3 regions of the Kosakonia oryzae genome follow, and region 3 is predicted to be linked to each of the others. Evidence: predicted binding sites of a transcription regulator. Region 3 holds the regulator's gene; each other region holds the start of a gene.
The links. The regulator Fur, encoded in region 3, represses iron uptake genes when iron is present. The targets are predictions, from matches to a motif close to ATAATAATGAGAACNACTATCAA.
Positions count from the first base shown of each region.

Region 1 (4,716 bases), 740 kb from region 3:
TGCGCCCCTGATACAACACATGCACAAAATCGGGTTTGATGTAATCGAGAATACGCTGGTAGTGCGTAACGATAATAAAGGCCCGTTTCTCATCGCGCAGGGCGTTCACCCCTTCAGCAACGATTTTCAGCGCATCAATATCCAGCCCGGAGTCGGTTTCATCAAGAATACAGAGATCCGGTTCCAGCACCGCCATTTGCAGAATGTCGTTACGCTTCTTCTCACCGCCAGAAAAACCGACATTCACCGAACGGGTCAACAGATCTTCCGGCATCTTCAGCAGCTTGATTTTATCTTCCATCAGATCCTGGAAATCGAAGCGATCAAGCTCCTCTTTGCCGCGATATTTCCGCACCGCATTCAGCGCCGTCTGTAAAAAGAACTGGTTGCTGACACCGGGAATTTCTACCGGATACTGGAAGGCCATAAAGACGCCTTCCCCGGCGCGATCTTCCGGTGACAGCTCCAGTAAATCTTTGCCTTTAAACTCCACGCTGCCGCCGACGACTTCATAATCTTCACGCCCGGCGAGAGTTGCAGAGAGCGTACTTTTCCCGGAACCGTTCGGCCCCATGATGGCATGCACTTCGCCAGGACGAACGTCCAGACTCAAACCACGCAGGATTGCTTTGTCTTCAACGCTTACCTGCAAATCTTTGATACTTAACATTTATTATCCTTTAACTCTTAACCGACGCTGTGTTCAAGGCTGATAGCCAGCAGTTTTTGCGCTTCAACGGCAAATTCCAGCGGCAACTCGGAGAAGACGTCTTTACAGAAACCGTTAACAATCATTGAGATAGCATCATCCTCGCTGATACCGCGTTGCAGGCAATAGAACAGTTGATCTTCACCAATGCGCGAGGTTGTGGCTTCGTGTTCAAGCTGGGCGCTGTTATTACGGCATTCAACATACGGGAAGGTATGCGCACCACAGTCCGGGCCGATCAGCATCGAATCACACTGGGTAAAGTTGCGGGCATTCGTCGCCGTCGGCATGATTTTCACCAGCCCGCGATAGCTGTTCTGGCTATGCCCGGCCGAGATCCCTTTCGAAATAATGGTCGATTTGGTGTTCTTGCCGATGTGGATCATCTTGGTGCCGGTGTCGGCCTGCTGATGTCCGCTGGTCAGCGCCACGGAGAAGAACTCGCCGATCGAGTTGTCGCCGCGCAGAATGCAGCTCGGATATTTCCACGTAATGGCCGAACCGGTTTCTGATTGCGTCCATGACATTTTGCTATTTTCGCCTTCGCACAGCGCACGCTTGGTGACGAAGTTAAGAATGCCGCCAGTGTTGTTGTCGCCGGGGAACCAGTTCTGCACAGTGGAGTATTTCACTTCGGCATCTTTGTGGATGATCACTTCCACCACTGCCGCGTGAAGCTGGTAGCTATCGCGAACCGGCGCGGAGCAACCTTCGATATAGCTGACGTAACTGCCTTCATCGGCCACCAGAATAGTACGTTCGAACTGGCCGGTTTTCTCCGCATTGATACGGAAATAGGTGGACAGCTCCATCGGGCAACGCACGCCTTTCGGGATATAAATGAACGTGCCATCGGAGGCGACAGCAGCATTCAGCGCGGCAAAAAAGTTGTCGTTCGACGGCACAACCGTGCCGAGGTATTTTTTCACCAGTTCCGGATGATCGTGGATTGCCTCACCGAACGAGCAGAAAATAATGCCCTGCTCCGACAGTTTCTCGCGGTAAGTGGTGGCAACGGAAACCGAGTCAAAAATGGCGTCCACCGCCACTTCTTTGCCTTCACGCACCGGTACGCCCAGTTGGTTAAACGCGGCTTCCACTTCATCGGTCAGATACGCATTCGCGCCCGTCTGTTGCACAGCCCCCGGCTGCGAGGCGCAGGTGTCATCGCAATTACCGCAGGACGGTGCCGAATAGTAGCTGTAGTCCTGATAGTTCAGCTTGTCGTAGTGCGCTTTCAGCCAGTGCGGCTCTTCCATTTCAAGCCAGGCACGAAAGGCACTCAGACGGAACTCCAGCATCCACTCCGGCTCGTTACGTTTCGCCGAGATCGCCCGCACAACATCTTCATTGATGCCTTTCGCCAGCTCATCGGTGGTTAATTGCGTGAAGAACCCCTCTTTATAATTGAGGTTACCGGTCCAGATTTTGACATCGTCAGTTGCTTCAGTATTACGAGACATAGTACCGCCTATACCCCAAAGCTTTCGCCACAGCCGCATTCATGCTGGGCTTTCGGGTTATGAAATTTGAAGATCTGATTTAACCCTTCACGCACGTAATCCACTTCCGTGCCATCAATAAAGGGCATCGCCTGAAGCGGAACGTAAAGGCGCGCGCCTGCGAATTCATACAGCAAATCGTCGGCATTCGGTTCCGTCACGGTATCCAGCACATAACCAAAGCCCGCGCAGCCGGTCTGCTTAATGCCGAGCCGCACGCCCAGCACGCCAGCCTGTTTGCTGGCCAGCGTACGAATATGTTCAGCAGCGGCAGGCGTCATGGTCAGCCCGCGCCACGCAAAATCTTCCGGATTAAATGATTCCATCGCGTTACCTCACATCACCAGATTCGAAGGGCATAGTGCTATGTTAGTGATAATAATTCTCACTTCAACCTCTTTCCCGCAGGGTTATTCCCCCGCTAGCCCCTTTTTTGGCTGCTGCTATAAGCATAGACGTTGCTGAAAGGCATTACAGATAAGTGAAAAATTGTTTAATAAATTGATAAATAATGACTTTAGACAGCCAGACACGGGCAGTCCGGTGAAAAAGATAAGATGTATAGGCAATACCTATTTTTGAGATAGGATCGAAAAAAAGTCGCCTTAAAAACGGAGTGGGTTATCAAAAAGTTACCAGCAGCAGAAAACAAGCACACACGCTGCGCTTCCGCCCGCTTCATCTTCATCAATCGCCATAAAAACCAGGGTGGTATAAACAGAAATCGCTATGGAAAAGAGGACGCCATTTATCACAACGTCTTCGTCCCGGCTTAAGACGTTTCTCTGTAATTAGGATTTTCTCAGCCGACACGGCGAAAATATCTCCTGTAAGATAGCGCCTGGTTTAAATCCGGGCTGCGCCCTGCAAACATGGAGAGAGTTAATGAAAGCTACGATGTCATATCTGGATACCGGTTCAGGATTTCCCGTTTTACTCGGCCACAGTTATCTGTTCGATAAATCGATGTGGTCACCGCAGATTGAAGCTCTGGCTAAACAATTCCGCGTGATCGCGCCGGATTTGTGGGGCCACGGAGAATCGCCCGCCCTGCCCGCATCAACAACGTCGCTGGTGGATCTGGCCGCCGATCATCTGGCGCTGATGGATGCGTTGCAGATTGAGGAGTTCGCGGTGGTGGGGTTGTCCGTTGGCGGCATGTGGTCAGCCGAACTGGCTGCCGCAGTGCCACAGCGGGTAAAAGCGTTAATGCTGTTTGATACCTTTATCGGTGATGAAACCAGTGAAGCGCGCGAGCGCTACTTCGGCATGCTCAACGCCATTGACACCGCTGGCGTCATTCCGCCTGCCATGCTGGATTACATCGTCGGGCAATTTTATTCACAGCATGCCGCACCGGCGGATGTTCAGCAGCTCACCGCGTATCTCTCTTCACTCACCGCAGAACAGCTGCGCGGCAGTATCGTCCCGCTCGGCAAACAGATTTTTGGTCGCCCGGACAGGCTTTCCGTGCTGGATTCCATTCGCTGTCCGACACAGGTTGCCACTGGTGAACTGGATCTGCCGAGGCCGCCGGTCGAAGGTCGCCTGATGGCAGAAAAGCTGGGCTGCGATTTTACGCTGATCCCGAATGCTGCGCATATCAGCAACCGCGAAAACCCCGGGGAGGTACTGCGTTTGATTGAGGATTTCCTCTCCAGACATTTATAACCCTCCGGGTGATACTCCACTCCCCACCGACGGCGAGTGGAGATCGCACAGTCTCACCGCCAGAGTTCAATTCCCTTTTGTGACGCCCACGGCTCACGCACGTTTTTTGGACGTACGGCAATAGCGTATAAAAATACCGCGACGAGATTTTGTTATTTCCAGGCTCTACTGCACTTGTTCTTTGCAGGCGAAATTCATTAATCGCAAATTTGAAAAGGTTTATTTACGCTTTCTGAGCATATTTAACGCTTTGCCGCTCATAGGCAGGCGAAAGCGAGAATGATATGCCATAAAAGGTTCTTTTATTTTTTCGCTCCGCTTTCTGCGCCAATAAAAATATTAAAAATACATGTTTAAAGACATCATCTATGACAGAAAAACGGTCAAAAAAAATGAACAACGGATCGTGCCGGGTGAAGCAGTAGCAGATCAGCATCAGGATCAAAAGAGGTGATGTGCATTAAAGTTTACGCTTTTGGCAAATCCTGCCGCAGGCGATAAGAGCGTATTAATTTGCGTTGAGTCCACTTTCCTGGAGAAAAACAAGGAGATAAATAATACAAAACGCAAATAATTAGCTGATAAGCCTGACACAATAAAAATACCTAAAACAAAAGGCCATCTTTATTTATAGATTTAAGCGATCATTTTAATAATAGCAATAGATACAGACTATCGAAAAGAGAGGATCGATCATTCAAAACAATTTTCAAAGTTTATGATTAGTTGTGTAAAATTGAAAAATTATATAGTGGTTAGACCTGTTCTTGTGAGTGGGGAGCTGAATAAGGGATAATGAATATAAAAACATTGGAAATTGCGGACAAAAAACTT
Region 1 covers NZ_CP014007.2:3,038,275-3,042,990, forward strand. Annotated here, with positions in the region: gene sufC (Fe-S cluster assembly ATPase SufC) at 1-670, opposite strand, end outside; gene sufB (Fe-S cluster assembly protein SufB) at 688-2,172, opposite strand; gene sufA (Fe-S cluster assembly scaffold SufA) at 2,181-2,537, opposite strand; gene AWR26_RS14460 (alpha/beta fold hydrolase) at 3,097-3,882, shown strand; gene AWR26_RS14465 (EAL domain-containing protein) at 4,678-4,716, shown strand, end outside.
Region 1: a site for Fur is predicted at 2,578-2,600, ahead of sufA (Fe-S cluster assembly scaffold SufA). Genes of this name have one in related genera too.

Region 2 (4,716 bases), 450 kb from region 3:
AGGGGTCTGGTGGCCGATGGAGCAGACCTGGAACGCCCGGCATCAACTCGCGACGCAGGACGTTAAAGGCTGGTTGCAGGAACATCTGGCGTAAACAGGCTGAATCACCCGCAGGCATCAATGGTGCAGCATTTCGTCAACGATCTGCGCTTTGTTCAAATTGTATGGATAGAAGGTCGGCCAATTATCCATCTCTTTCAGCAGCGCTTGCTGGGATTCGTTGCCCATAAAAATATGGAAATGCAGCGACTGGCGCGGCGCAATAATGTGGTCGCTGAACTGCACAAATTTCGGTGCTTTCGACTGCGCGTCTTTACATTCAAACAGATAGCGCACACCTTTCTTGCCGGAGGTGTAGGTCAGAATTTTATAACCGGCATAGTCATAGCGGCAGTGGGTGACCGTTTTGCCGGTGTGAAACTCAATCACATTGTTTTCAATGCCGATGGTGTCGATGTTGGTCGCATAGCCTTTTTTGTAGTAAGCGCGGTACTCCTCCAACGTTTTGTCGCCGTGCTGCGCTTTTTTCTCCAGCACCGGATCGAGATCGCCGTTCAGCAGATAGGGGTTCAGCGATTGCCAGATCCCGTCCCAGTCCGACAGTGAGCGATCCTTGACATCTTTATCGTCAATAATGCCTTCGCTGGCTTTGCGTTCCACCTCTGTCAGCGGTTTTCCGTGGTGATGATCGTGCGCCATGCTCTGTGTGCTACTCAGTAATACGCCCATACCCAGAACAAAGGCGGATTTCTTCATGATCATACTGCGCTCCCTGATGATTTATTATGTAATGAAATGTTATAATATAACAATATTGGAAATCATCAATGCATGCAACTTCGCTTCGGTTATAAAACATGGCGTCATTTGTATATATTTAATAAATAAGTGATTTTTTATTTTCGCCGTTGCTATGGCACTATTGCCACTCTTTGCGCAGCGCCGTGTTTTCCTCTCTGTTGAAGCGGTTTTAAAGGGTGAGCAATGAGTTTCTATGCAATGACGATTCTGGCCTTTGGTATGTCGATGGAGTCCGTCGCCGCTGCCATTGGCAAGAGCACGGTGTTACAACGATGGGCGGAAGTGCCCGGCGGCGTGGGGCTGATGGGGATTGGCAGTTCAATTCTGGTTGAGCACTTAGGCTTACTGTAACTTGCCTCCATGGGCAAAATCATTAACAATGCGCCAGAAGGTGATGGCGTTCCACCTTACCCAACCGCTTCCTGGAGAAGCTGATGACGCCTGATATGACTCTTAAATGGAGGCATGTCGGGCGTTTTTCTTTTGTCCCTCCCGCATGCCTCAACATGATGTATTGATGAGGTAAAACATGCTGAAGTCTTTATTTGCCGTCATTGTGGGTGGTTCCGCAGGCTGTGTTATCCGCTGGCTGCTCTCTGTGCGTTTAAATGCGCTTTTTCCCAATCTGCCGCCGGGTACGCTGCTGGTTAACTTGCTGGGTGGCATGATCATTGGCGGCGCGCTGGCGTTCTTTACGCGTCAGCCGCATCTCGATCCCACCTGGCGATTGCTGATCACCACCGGTCTGTGCGGCGGCATGACAACATTTTCAACCTTTTCGCTGGAGATTTTTGCGCAGTTGCAAACGGGAAATTATCTGTGGGCAATGACCTCCGTGCTGGTGCACGTGCTGGGATCGTTGTTGATGACGGCGCTGGGTTTTACGCTGATTAACGCTCTGTATTGAGCCTGTGCGCAGGGGGAGGAAATATCTTCCCCCGCTCTTTAACCATAAAAATTACAGGACTATTGGCAACGCTTTTATTTTAATCTTGTGAAGATGTTTTTTCTGAATTTTTAAATAGCATCATGAGTGAGTATTGACTAATGATACTAAATAAGCAGAATTAGGAACGTTAACGCAACGGATACACACCCTATAGCCCGTAATAATTAATAAGAACAAGCGCTTTGGTAATATCAGTTGATGGAAAAATCTGATAGCGGGAAATATTAGATTTGTGCTTTTTTGTTTTATTTTGCGTACCAGGAAACGGTAAGCCAGAATGGTTCGCAGACCAGGTTTTTCGCCATTTACATGTGAGTCCGGAGTGGTTGATGGGCAAAGAACAAGAGAGTTATGGAATGCACGATTTTTTCAGAGGTGAGACTTCAGGCCCTGAAATGATTGAGCGCTATACGTATGTGAAAATTATTAATTTTGATGCAACTGACATGATTAATTTTGAGTTTTCAGCATATCAGAAATATTTTATTTCAATTCTGGCGAACCGCAAACCACCTGCCGAAAATAGCAAGCAATAATTTCCATTGCTGCGTGTAAAAATAAATTTATTGGCAGCGTAGAGAGCTCTCATTGTACTGCCCATATTGGATGAAAAATCCGAAAAAAAACCCTCAGACCCAGGAAATCCGCTCTGTGTCTGAAGGCATGCAAATGCATCTTCGTTACTAACAATGAGCGTGCTAACAAATTGTAAAACTATGATCAGAGTACCCCTATAAAACAGGGAGTTGTAATGAAAATAAAAGATCTTTGTGAATGAATATTTTCATCATTAGTACATTGAAGTTATTGATAATCTGATCATATTTCATCCATTCCGACGTTTGAAACCCTGGTGTCGCACTTGCAGCCGTCCTTGTGGACGGCTTTTTTTTACCTGCTAACCGCGATGCGCATCAATTGCTGCCTACGCAGCCTGCTACCTTCCGTACGCGCTTAATCGCTTTTTTTCTCTACGTGCCCAAGCGGTTTTTCCGGGAAGCAGTAGTCGCGCACGCGGCGTTTTAACTCTGCAGCATCGGGAAAACCGCCTTCCTGCTTGCGATCCCAGATGACTGTGCCATCGATATCAATCACAAAAATGCCGCCGGTGCCGGGGATCAGGCGCACCGAGCCAAGATCGGTATTGAACGTATGCAGCAGTTCTTGCGCCATCCAGCTGGCGCGCAGCATCCAGTTACACTGCGAGCAATAATGTAACGTAATCGCCGGTTTGTTCATTTTCTCGTCCCTCCAAAAGGCGAATCAGACAGCAAAGTGTATGCAAAGTGCGGACACAAAGGTGAGAAGTTTATGAACTCATTGCAAGTGATAATCATTATCATTAATATCTAAGCTCATAACATAACGATAACCTGCTTTTTGTCCTGACCTATTCTCGTTTCGTGGAACGACTGGAAGTAAGACGTGAGCCTGATACTAATAAATGCTAAGGCTTACAAAACATTATGTGTAAATCGCAACTTTCTCCGCGTCGCTTCAGGAAGCGCGTGCTGGTGACTTCATTACTCGCAGCCCTGTATCAGAACACCGCGCTGGCAGCGGATACCGATACCTCGACGACTACCGCAACGAATGCGAAACAGGATACGGCCGAACAGTTGGTCGTTACGGCGCCCGCACCGGTGCTGAAAGCGGGAAGCAGCCATTCCGTTAGCGCACAGGATTTACAGAACAAAGGCGCGAATGATTTCGGCTCAATCATGCGTTACGAACCGCTGATCAGCGCGACCGGCGCAAGCGGCGGTTCTGGTAACGGCAAAAGCGGTTTTGACCGTGGCGGCTACACCGGTTACAACATTCGCGGCCTGGAAAGTAACCGCGTGGGAATCGATGTTGATGGCATTCCGCAGCCGGATGCAACCGGCCGCAGCTACGTCAGCCGCGCGGGCCTGAACACCTTCGGCATTGGCCGTGACTATATCGATCCGTACATGTACGGCAATGTGGATATTCAGTCCGGCGCGACGCCTACCGATCAAGCGAACACCTCGATTGGCGGCAACGTCTCCTTCCGCCCGAAATCACCGGACGACTATCTGCGCCCGGGCAAAAATAGCTACTTTGGCTACCAGAGCGATTATGATTCTGCCGACCGTAGCTGGCACAACGGCGTGACCGGCGCGGCAGGGGATGAAACCCTGCGCGGTATCTTTGTTTATAGCCGCCGCGATGGTCAGCAAACCCGCAACAACAGTGGCTCCATCGATGCGTACCCGGCGAACTGGCACTCCGATGCGATGATGGCCTCCGGTATCTGGCAGCCCAACGATGAGCATAAACTGACCGGCACGCTGGATTACTACCACAAAACCAATCACACCCATTACGACTCATGGAACAGCAGCGGCAGCACCATCCTCGGCGATGCGCAGCAAACCAGCCAGACCCGCCGCTGGGGCGTCAGCCTGAAAGATGACTGGACGCCAATGAACGACTGGCTGGACAGCATGTCCAGCAAAGTTTATTACCAGCACACCGAAGCGCATGACCGCACTTACATGCCGGACAGCACCACCGCCACCATGGAAACGGTGTACTCCAATTACGATACCGATACCTGGGGCATACAGAATGCGCTGGCGAAAACCCTTGGCCGCCACGATCTGAGCGCCGGTTTTAATGCCAGCACCACCAAAACCAAACGTCCGTTTAACCAGTCGCCGGTGCCGAGTATCTACAGCGAAATCATGCAGCCGGAAGCGGACAGCAAAAGTTACACGCTGGGCGCATTCGTGCAGGATCAAATTAACTTCGATGCAGATGGCCACCATTTCGCCATTATTCCTGGCGCGCGCGTCGTTCATCAATCCATCAAGCCGGAGAACCTCTCCAGCCTGACCACCAACAGCACCGCGCTGGATGAGTCCGAAGTTTCTACTCTGTACGGGAAAAATTCCGACACCCAACTGTTGCCGTCGTTAACCTTCCAGTACGACATCACGCCG
Region 2 covers NZ_CP014007.2:4,223,960-4,228,675, reverse strand. Annotated here, with positions in the region: gene AWR26_RS20115 (aromatic alcohol reductase) at 1-94, shown strand, start outside; gene zinT (metal-binding protein ZinT) at 118-762, opposite strand; gene AWR26_RS20105 (hypothetical protein) at 985-1,152, shown strand; fluoride riboswitch at 1,183-1,252, shown strand; gene crcB (fluoride efflux transporter CrcB) at 1,331-1,708, shown strand; gene AWR26_RS20095 (hypothetical protein) at 2,080-2,286, shown strand; gene AWR26_RS20090 (SelT/SelW/SelH family protein) at 2,705-2,989, opposite strand; gene AWR26_RS20085 (TonB-dependent receptor domain-containing protein) at 3,217-4,716, shown strand, end outside.
Region 2: a site for Fur is predicted at 3,077-3,099, ahead of AWR26_RS20085 (TonB-dependent receptor domain-containing protein). Genes of this name have one in related genera too.

Region 3 (4,716 bases):
TCTGAGCAAAGGCGTGAAGCTCGATCTCTCTGCGCTGGGTGCGGATGCGCAGGAAGCCGTGAAGTCGCGCTTCGCGCTGCTGGGCGTCAAAGAGGGCAGTTATCCCATCCGTACAGAGATCGCAGTGAAGGCTTTTGCGGGTGATGAAGCCATATCGGGTGCCTATCAGTTGCATATTGGGGCAAATGAGGCGGTAATCACTGGCTTTGATCAGGCTGGCGTGTTCTACGGCCTGCAATCTTTGCTGTCGCTGATCCCTTCCAGCGGCGAGCAGAAAATTGCACGGCTTGAAGCAAAAGACGCACCGCGCTTTGATTATCGCGGTATTCAGCTTGATGTGGGACGTAACTTCCACAGCAAAGATGCCGTACTGCGCCTGCTGGATCAGATGTCAGCTTATAAGCTGAACAAATTCCACTTTCACCTTACTGATGATGAAGGCTGGCGTATTGAGATCCCCGGTCTGCCTGAGCTGACCGACATCGGCAGTAAACGTTGCCACGATCTGAGCGAGAAAACCTGCCTGCTGCCGCAACTGGGTTCCGGCCCGGACAGCAACAACAATGGCAGCGGCCACTTCAGCCGTACCGATTACATCGACATACTGAAGTACGCGAAAGCGCGACAGATTGAAGTGATCCCGGAAATTGATATGCCGGCGCACGCCCGTGCAGCCGTGATCTCAATGGAAGCACGCTATGACCGCCTGATGAAAGAGGGTAAAGAGAAAGAGGCGAATCAGTACCGTTTGCTTGATCCGACGGACACCTCTAATACCACCGGGGTACAGTTCTATAACCGTACTGGCTATCTGAACCCTTGCCTCGATTCGTCGCGCAATTTCGTCGATAAGGTGATTGGCGAAATCCAGCAAATGCACAAAGAAGCGGGCGTACCGCTGAACACCTGGCATTTTGGCGGTGACGAAGCGAAAAACATCTATCTGGGAGCGGGTTATACCGACCAGAAAAAACCGGAAGCGGGCAAAGGCATCATCGATCAGAGCAACCAGGACAAACCGTGGGCGAAGTCTCAGGTCTGCCAGACCATGGTCAAAGAGGGTAAGGTTGCAGATGTTGAGCATCTTTCCAGCTACTTTGGTATTGAGGTTAGCAAGCTGGTGAAAGCGCACGGTATCGGCACCATGCAGGCATGGCAGGATGGCCTGAAAGATGCCAAAAATGCCGCCGAGTTTGCCACCGATCACGTCAATGTTAACTTCTGGGATACGCTCTACTGGGGCGGTTTCGATTCGGTAAATGACTGGGCGAACAAAGGGTTCCGCGTCATTGTCTCGAACCCGGACTATGTTTACCTCGACTTCCCGAACGAAGTCCACCCGGCGGAAAGCGGCTACTACTGGGGCACGCGCTTTAGCAATGAGCGCAAGATCTTCAGCTTTGCGCCAGACAACATGCCGCAAAATGCTGAAACCTCACTGGATCGTGATGGCAATCCATTCAACGCGAAATCAGATAAACCATGGCCTGGAGCCTATGGTCTTTCTGCTCAGCTGTGGAGTGAAGTGGTACGTACCGACAACCAGATGGAGTACATGATTTATCCACGCATGATTGCGGTCGCAGAACGTGCCTGGCACCGCGCCGGTTGGGAACAGGATTATCAGGCCGGTCGCGAGTACAAAGGCGGTGAAACTCATCTGGTCGATGTAAAAGCGCTGGATAAAGACTGGACCCGCTTTGCAAATCTGTTAGGTCATCGTGAACTGGCAAAACTGGACAAAGCCGGTATCAACTATCGCCTGCCTGTACCGGGCGCGCGCGTGGTTGGCGGCAAGCTGGAAGCCAATACCAGCTTCCCGGGAATGGTCGTGGAATATTCTACGGACGGCGGTAAAAACTGGCTGCGTTATGATGATAAAGCGCGTCCGCAGGTAAGCGGGGAAGTGCAGATCCGTACCGCCAGCCCGGACGGCAAACGTTTCAGCCGTGTGGATAGTGTGAAAGCGTAATTATTGTTGAAGTAATCTGCCCGGCGGCGAAAACCTGTCGGGCATTTTTGTTTCTGCAGGGCAAAAAAAAAGCCAACCTTAAGGTTGGCTTGAGTATGAAAAGGGGTTATTTCGCGTCGTGCGCGTGTTCATCTTCGCGGCAGTCACCCTCGGCGCAGTGGCCATACAGGTAAAGACTATGGTTCGTCAGACGAATGCCATGTTTCGCGGCGATTTCACGCTGGCGCGCTTCGATGGAATCATCACTGAATTCGATCACTTTGCCGCAGTCGAGGCAAATCAGATGATCGTGGTGATGTTGCTGAGTCAGTTCAAAAACGGATTTCCCGCCTTCGAAATTATGACGGGTCACAATGCCGGCGTCGTCAAACTGGTTCAGTACACGATATACTGTTGCCAGCCCGATCTCTTCGCCCATGTCGATCAGTCGTTTATATAAATCTTCCGCACTGACATGATGGTTATCCGGTTCCTGAAGCACTTCCAGGATTTTTAACCGAGGAAGCGTGACTTTCAGGCCAGCCTTCTTTAATGCGGTATTGTTGTCAGTCATGCGGAATCTGTCCTGTTGCTATACGATTCACTTCCTCAATGGAAGTTAGAAGGAATGCACCTGGGATAATGCGTCTCATTATAGAACTGCCATGGCTAAATGAAAACTGCAAGTCCTCAAGTAAAGTAAGCTTTTAAAACGTGGTGTCACCAGCAACTCCTGTGCTTCATGACACCACTTTAGCAGGGCTTATTGTACAGCGATGGAGAAAAAAGTTAAAAATTTGTAGCAATTATTTCCATTGCTTTTACCTATTAATACTACGTAACCCACAGATTACGCCGTAAAATCAGGCATTGATGATGTCATCAAGGTGCAGCTCTTCGCGAACTTGCTTAACCCATTTTTGTACACGTTCTGCGGTCATTTCTGGCTGACGATCTTCGTCAATCGCCAGACCAACGAAATGGTCATCATCCACCAGCCCTTTAGAGGCTTCGAAATGGTAGCCTGCAGTTGGCCAGTGGCCCACGATGGTCGCGCCGCGCGGCTCAATAATATCGCGGATCGTACCCAGCGCATCGCAGAAATACTCTGCATAGTCTTCTTGATCGCCGCAGCCAAACAGCGCAACTAACTTACCATTAAAATCAATCTCTTCCAGCGTCGGGAAGAAATCATCCCAGTCGCACTGCGCTTCGCCATAATACCAGGTCGGAATGCCGAGCAACAGAATGTCATATCCTTCGATATCTTCCTTGCTGCTCTTGGCAATGTCATGTACGTCGGCAACGTCCTTACCAAGCTGACTCTGAATCATTTTCGCAATATTTTCGGTGTTGCCGGTGTCGCTGCCGAAGAAAATACCTGTAATTGCCATGAGTAAAATAACCTCTTGAAACCTAATGAATATGATGGTGGCGCTCTGCCCACAGATAAGGGCAATCATAGCAGAACAGAGAAGCGCGCGAAAACAGCTATCGCCGCGGAGTGCACTGTATGACACATGAAAACGTAAAAATAAGAGAGGTGATTCGGAGTAATTACTTTCCGCGCAATGCGCTCAACTGTGCCAGCAGCATCTCTTCGATAAGTTCGCTGCGGCTCATGTCACGCGCATCGGCAAGTTCGTTTAACGCATCAACGGCTTCCACGTTCAGTTTTAACTCGACGCGTTTAAGCCCACGAACTTTATCGCGTTTTAGCTGATTGCGTTTGTTGATGCGTAACTGTTCATCACGCGAGAGCGGATTCGTCTTCGGCCGTCCCGGGCGACGCTCATTCGCGAACAGATCCAGGGTTGTACGGTCCGTTTGTTCTTTAGCCATGTTTAAGCATACTACGGGAAAGACAAGCAATCGGGCTGCCGCCCGGGCTGAATAGCGCGCCATCATACATCAGCATAACGGGCGCGCCAACGGGCGGACGCGTTCTGGCGACCGGTCGCCGCCTTTTTAATCAGTTTGACTTTTCAGCGAGATAACGATTAATTGCCCGCATCACCGCTTCAGGTTTTTCCGCATGCACCCAGTGGCCGGCGCCAGCAATCACATGCGCGCGCGCCTGCGGGAACTGTTCAAGCAAAGCGCTCCGGTACTGCTCTGTAACGTAAGGGGAGTTGCCGCCGCAGACAAACAGTGCCGGATAAGGCCATGCGGGAATGGTTTCCCAGCCGACAATATGCGGATATTGCTCCCACAACACCGGCACATTGAAACGCCACGCCCCCTCAACAAACGATTTCAGCAGAAACTGGATTACGCCTTCTTCTTTTATATGCTCGCGCATTAGCGAAGCCGCTTGCTGGCGCGTAGTGACCCGCGCGTCAGTGACCGCATTGATCGCGGCAAATATCTCGTCATGGCGGCGAACGTGGTAATCGACCGGTGCAATATCAATCGCCACCAGCTTTTCTACGCGCTCCGGCGCCAGCGCCGATAGCGCCATCACGGCTTTGCCGCCCATTGAGTGACCAATAAAGAGAGCTTTGTCGATGTGATGGTCATCCAGCGTATCCAGCAGATCTTGCGCCATTGCCGGATAGTTCATTTCGTCGGAACGGGGGGAAAGACCGTGGTTGCGCATATCAACCTGCACCACGTCGTACTCCTGCACCAGTTCGCGTGCCAGTACGCCGAGGTTATCAAGGCTACCAAACAGTCCATGGACAAGGACGACAGGAGAATTGTTGTGCGGATGTTGTGCAGATTGCGCTCGCGTATTCAATTTCATAGGAAAGTTCTTTTTTTCA
Region 3 covers NZ_CP014007.2:3,778,207-3,782,922, reverse strand. Annotated here, with positions in the region: gene AWR26_RS17960 (beta-N-acetylhexosaminidase) at 1-1,972, shown strand, start outside; gene fur (ferric iron uptake transcriptional regulator) at 2,079-2,525, opposite strand; gene fldA (flavodoxin FldA) at 2,815-3,345, opposite strand; gene ybfE (LexA regulated protein) at 3,509-3,793, opposite strand; gene ybfF (esterase) at 3,924-4,697, opposite strand.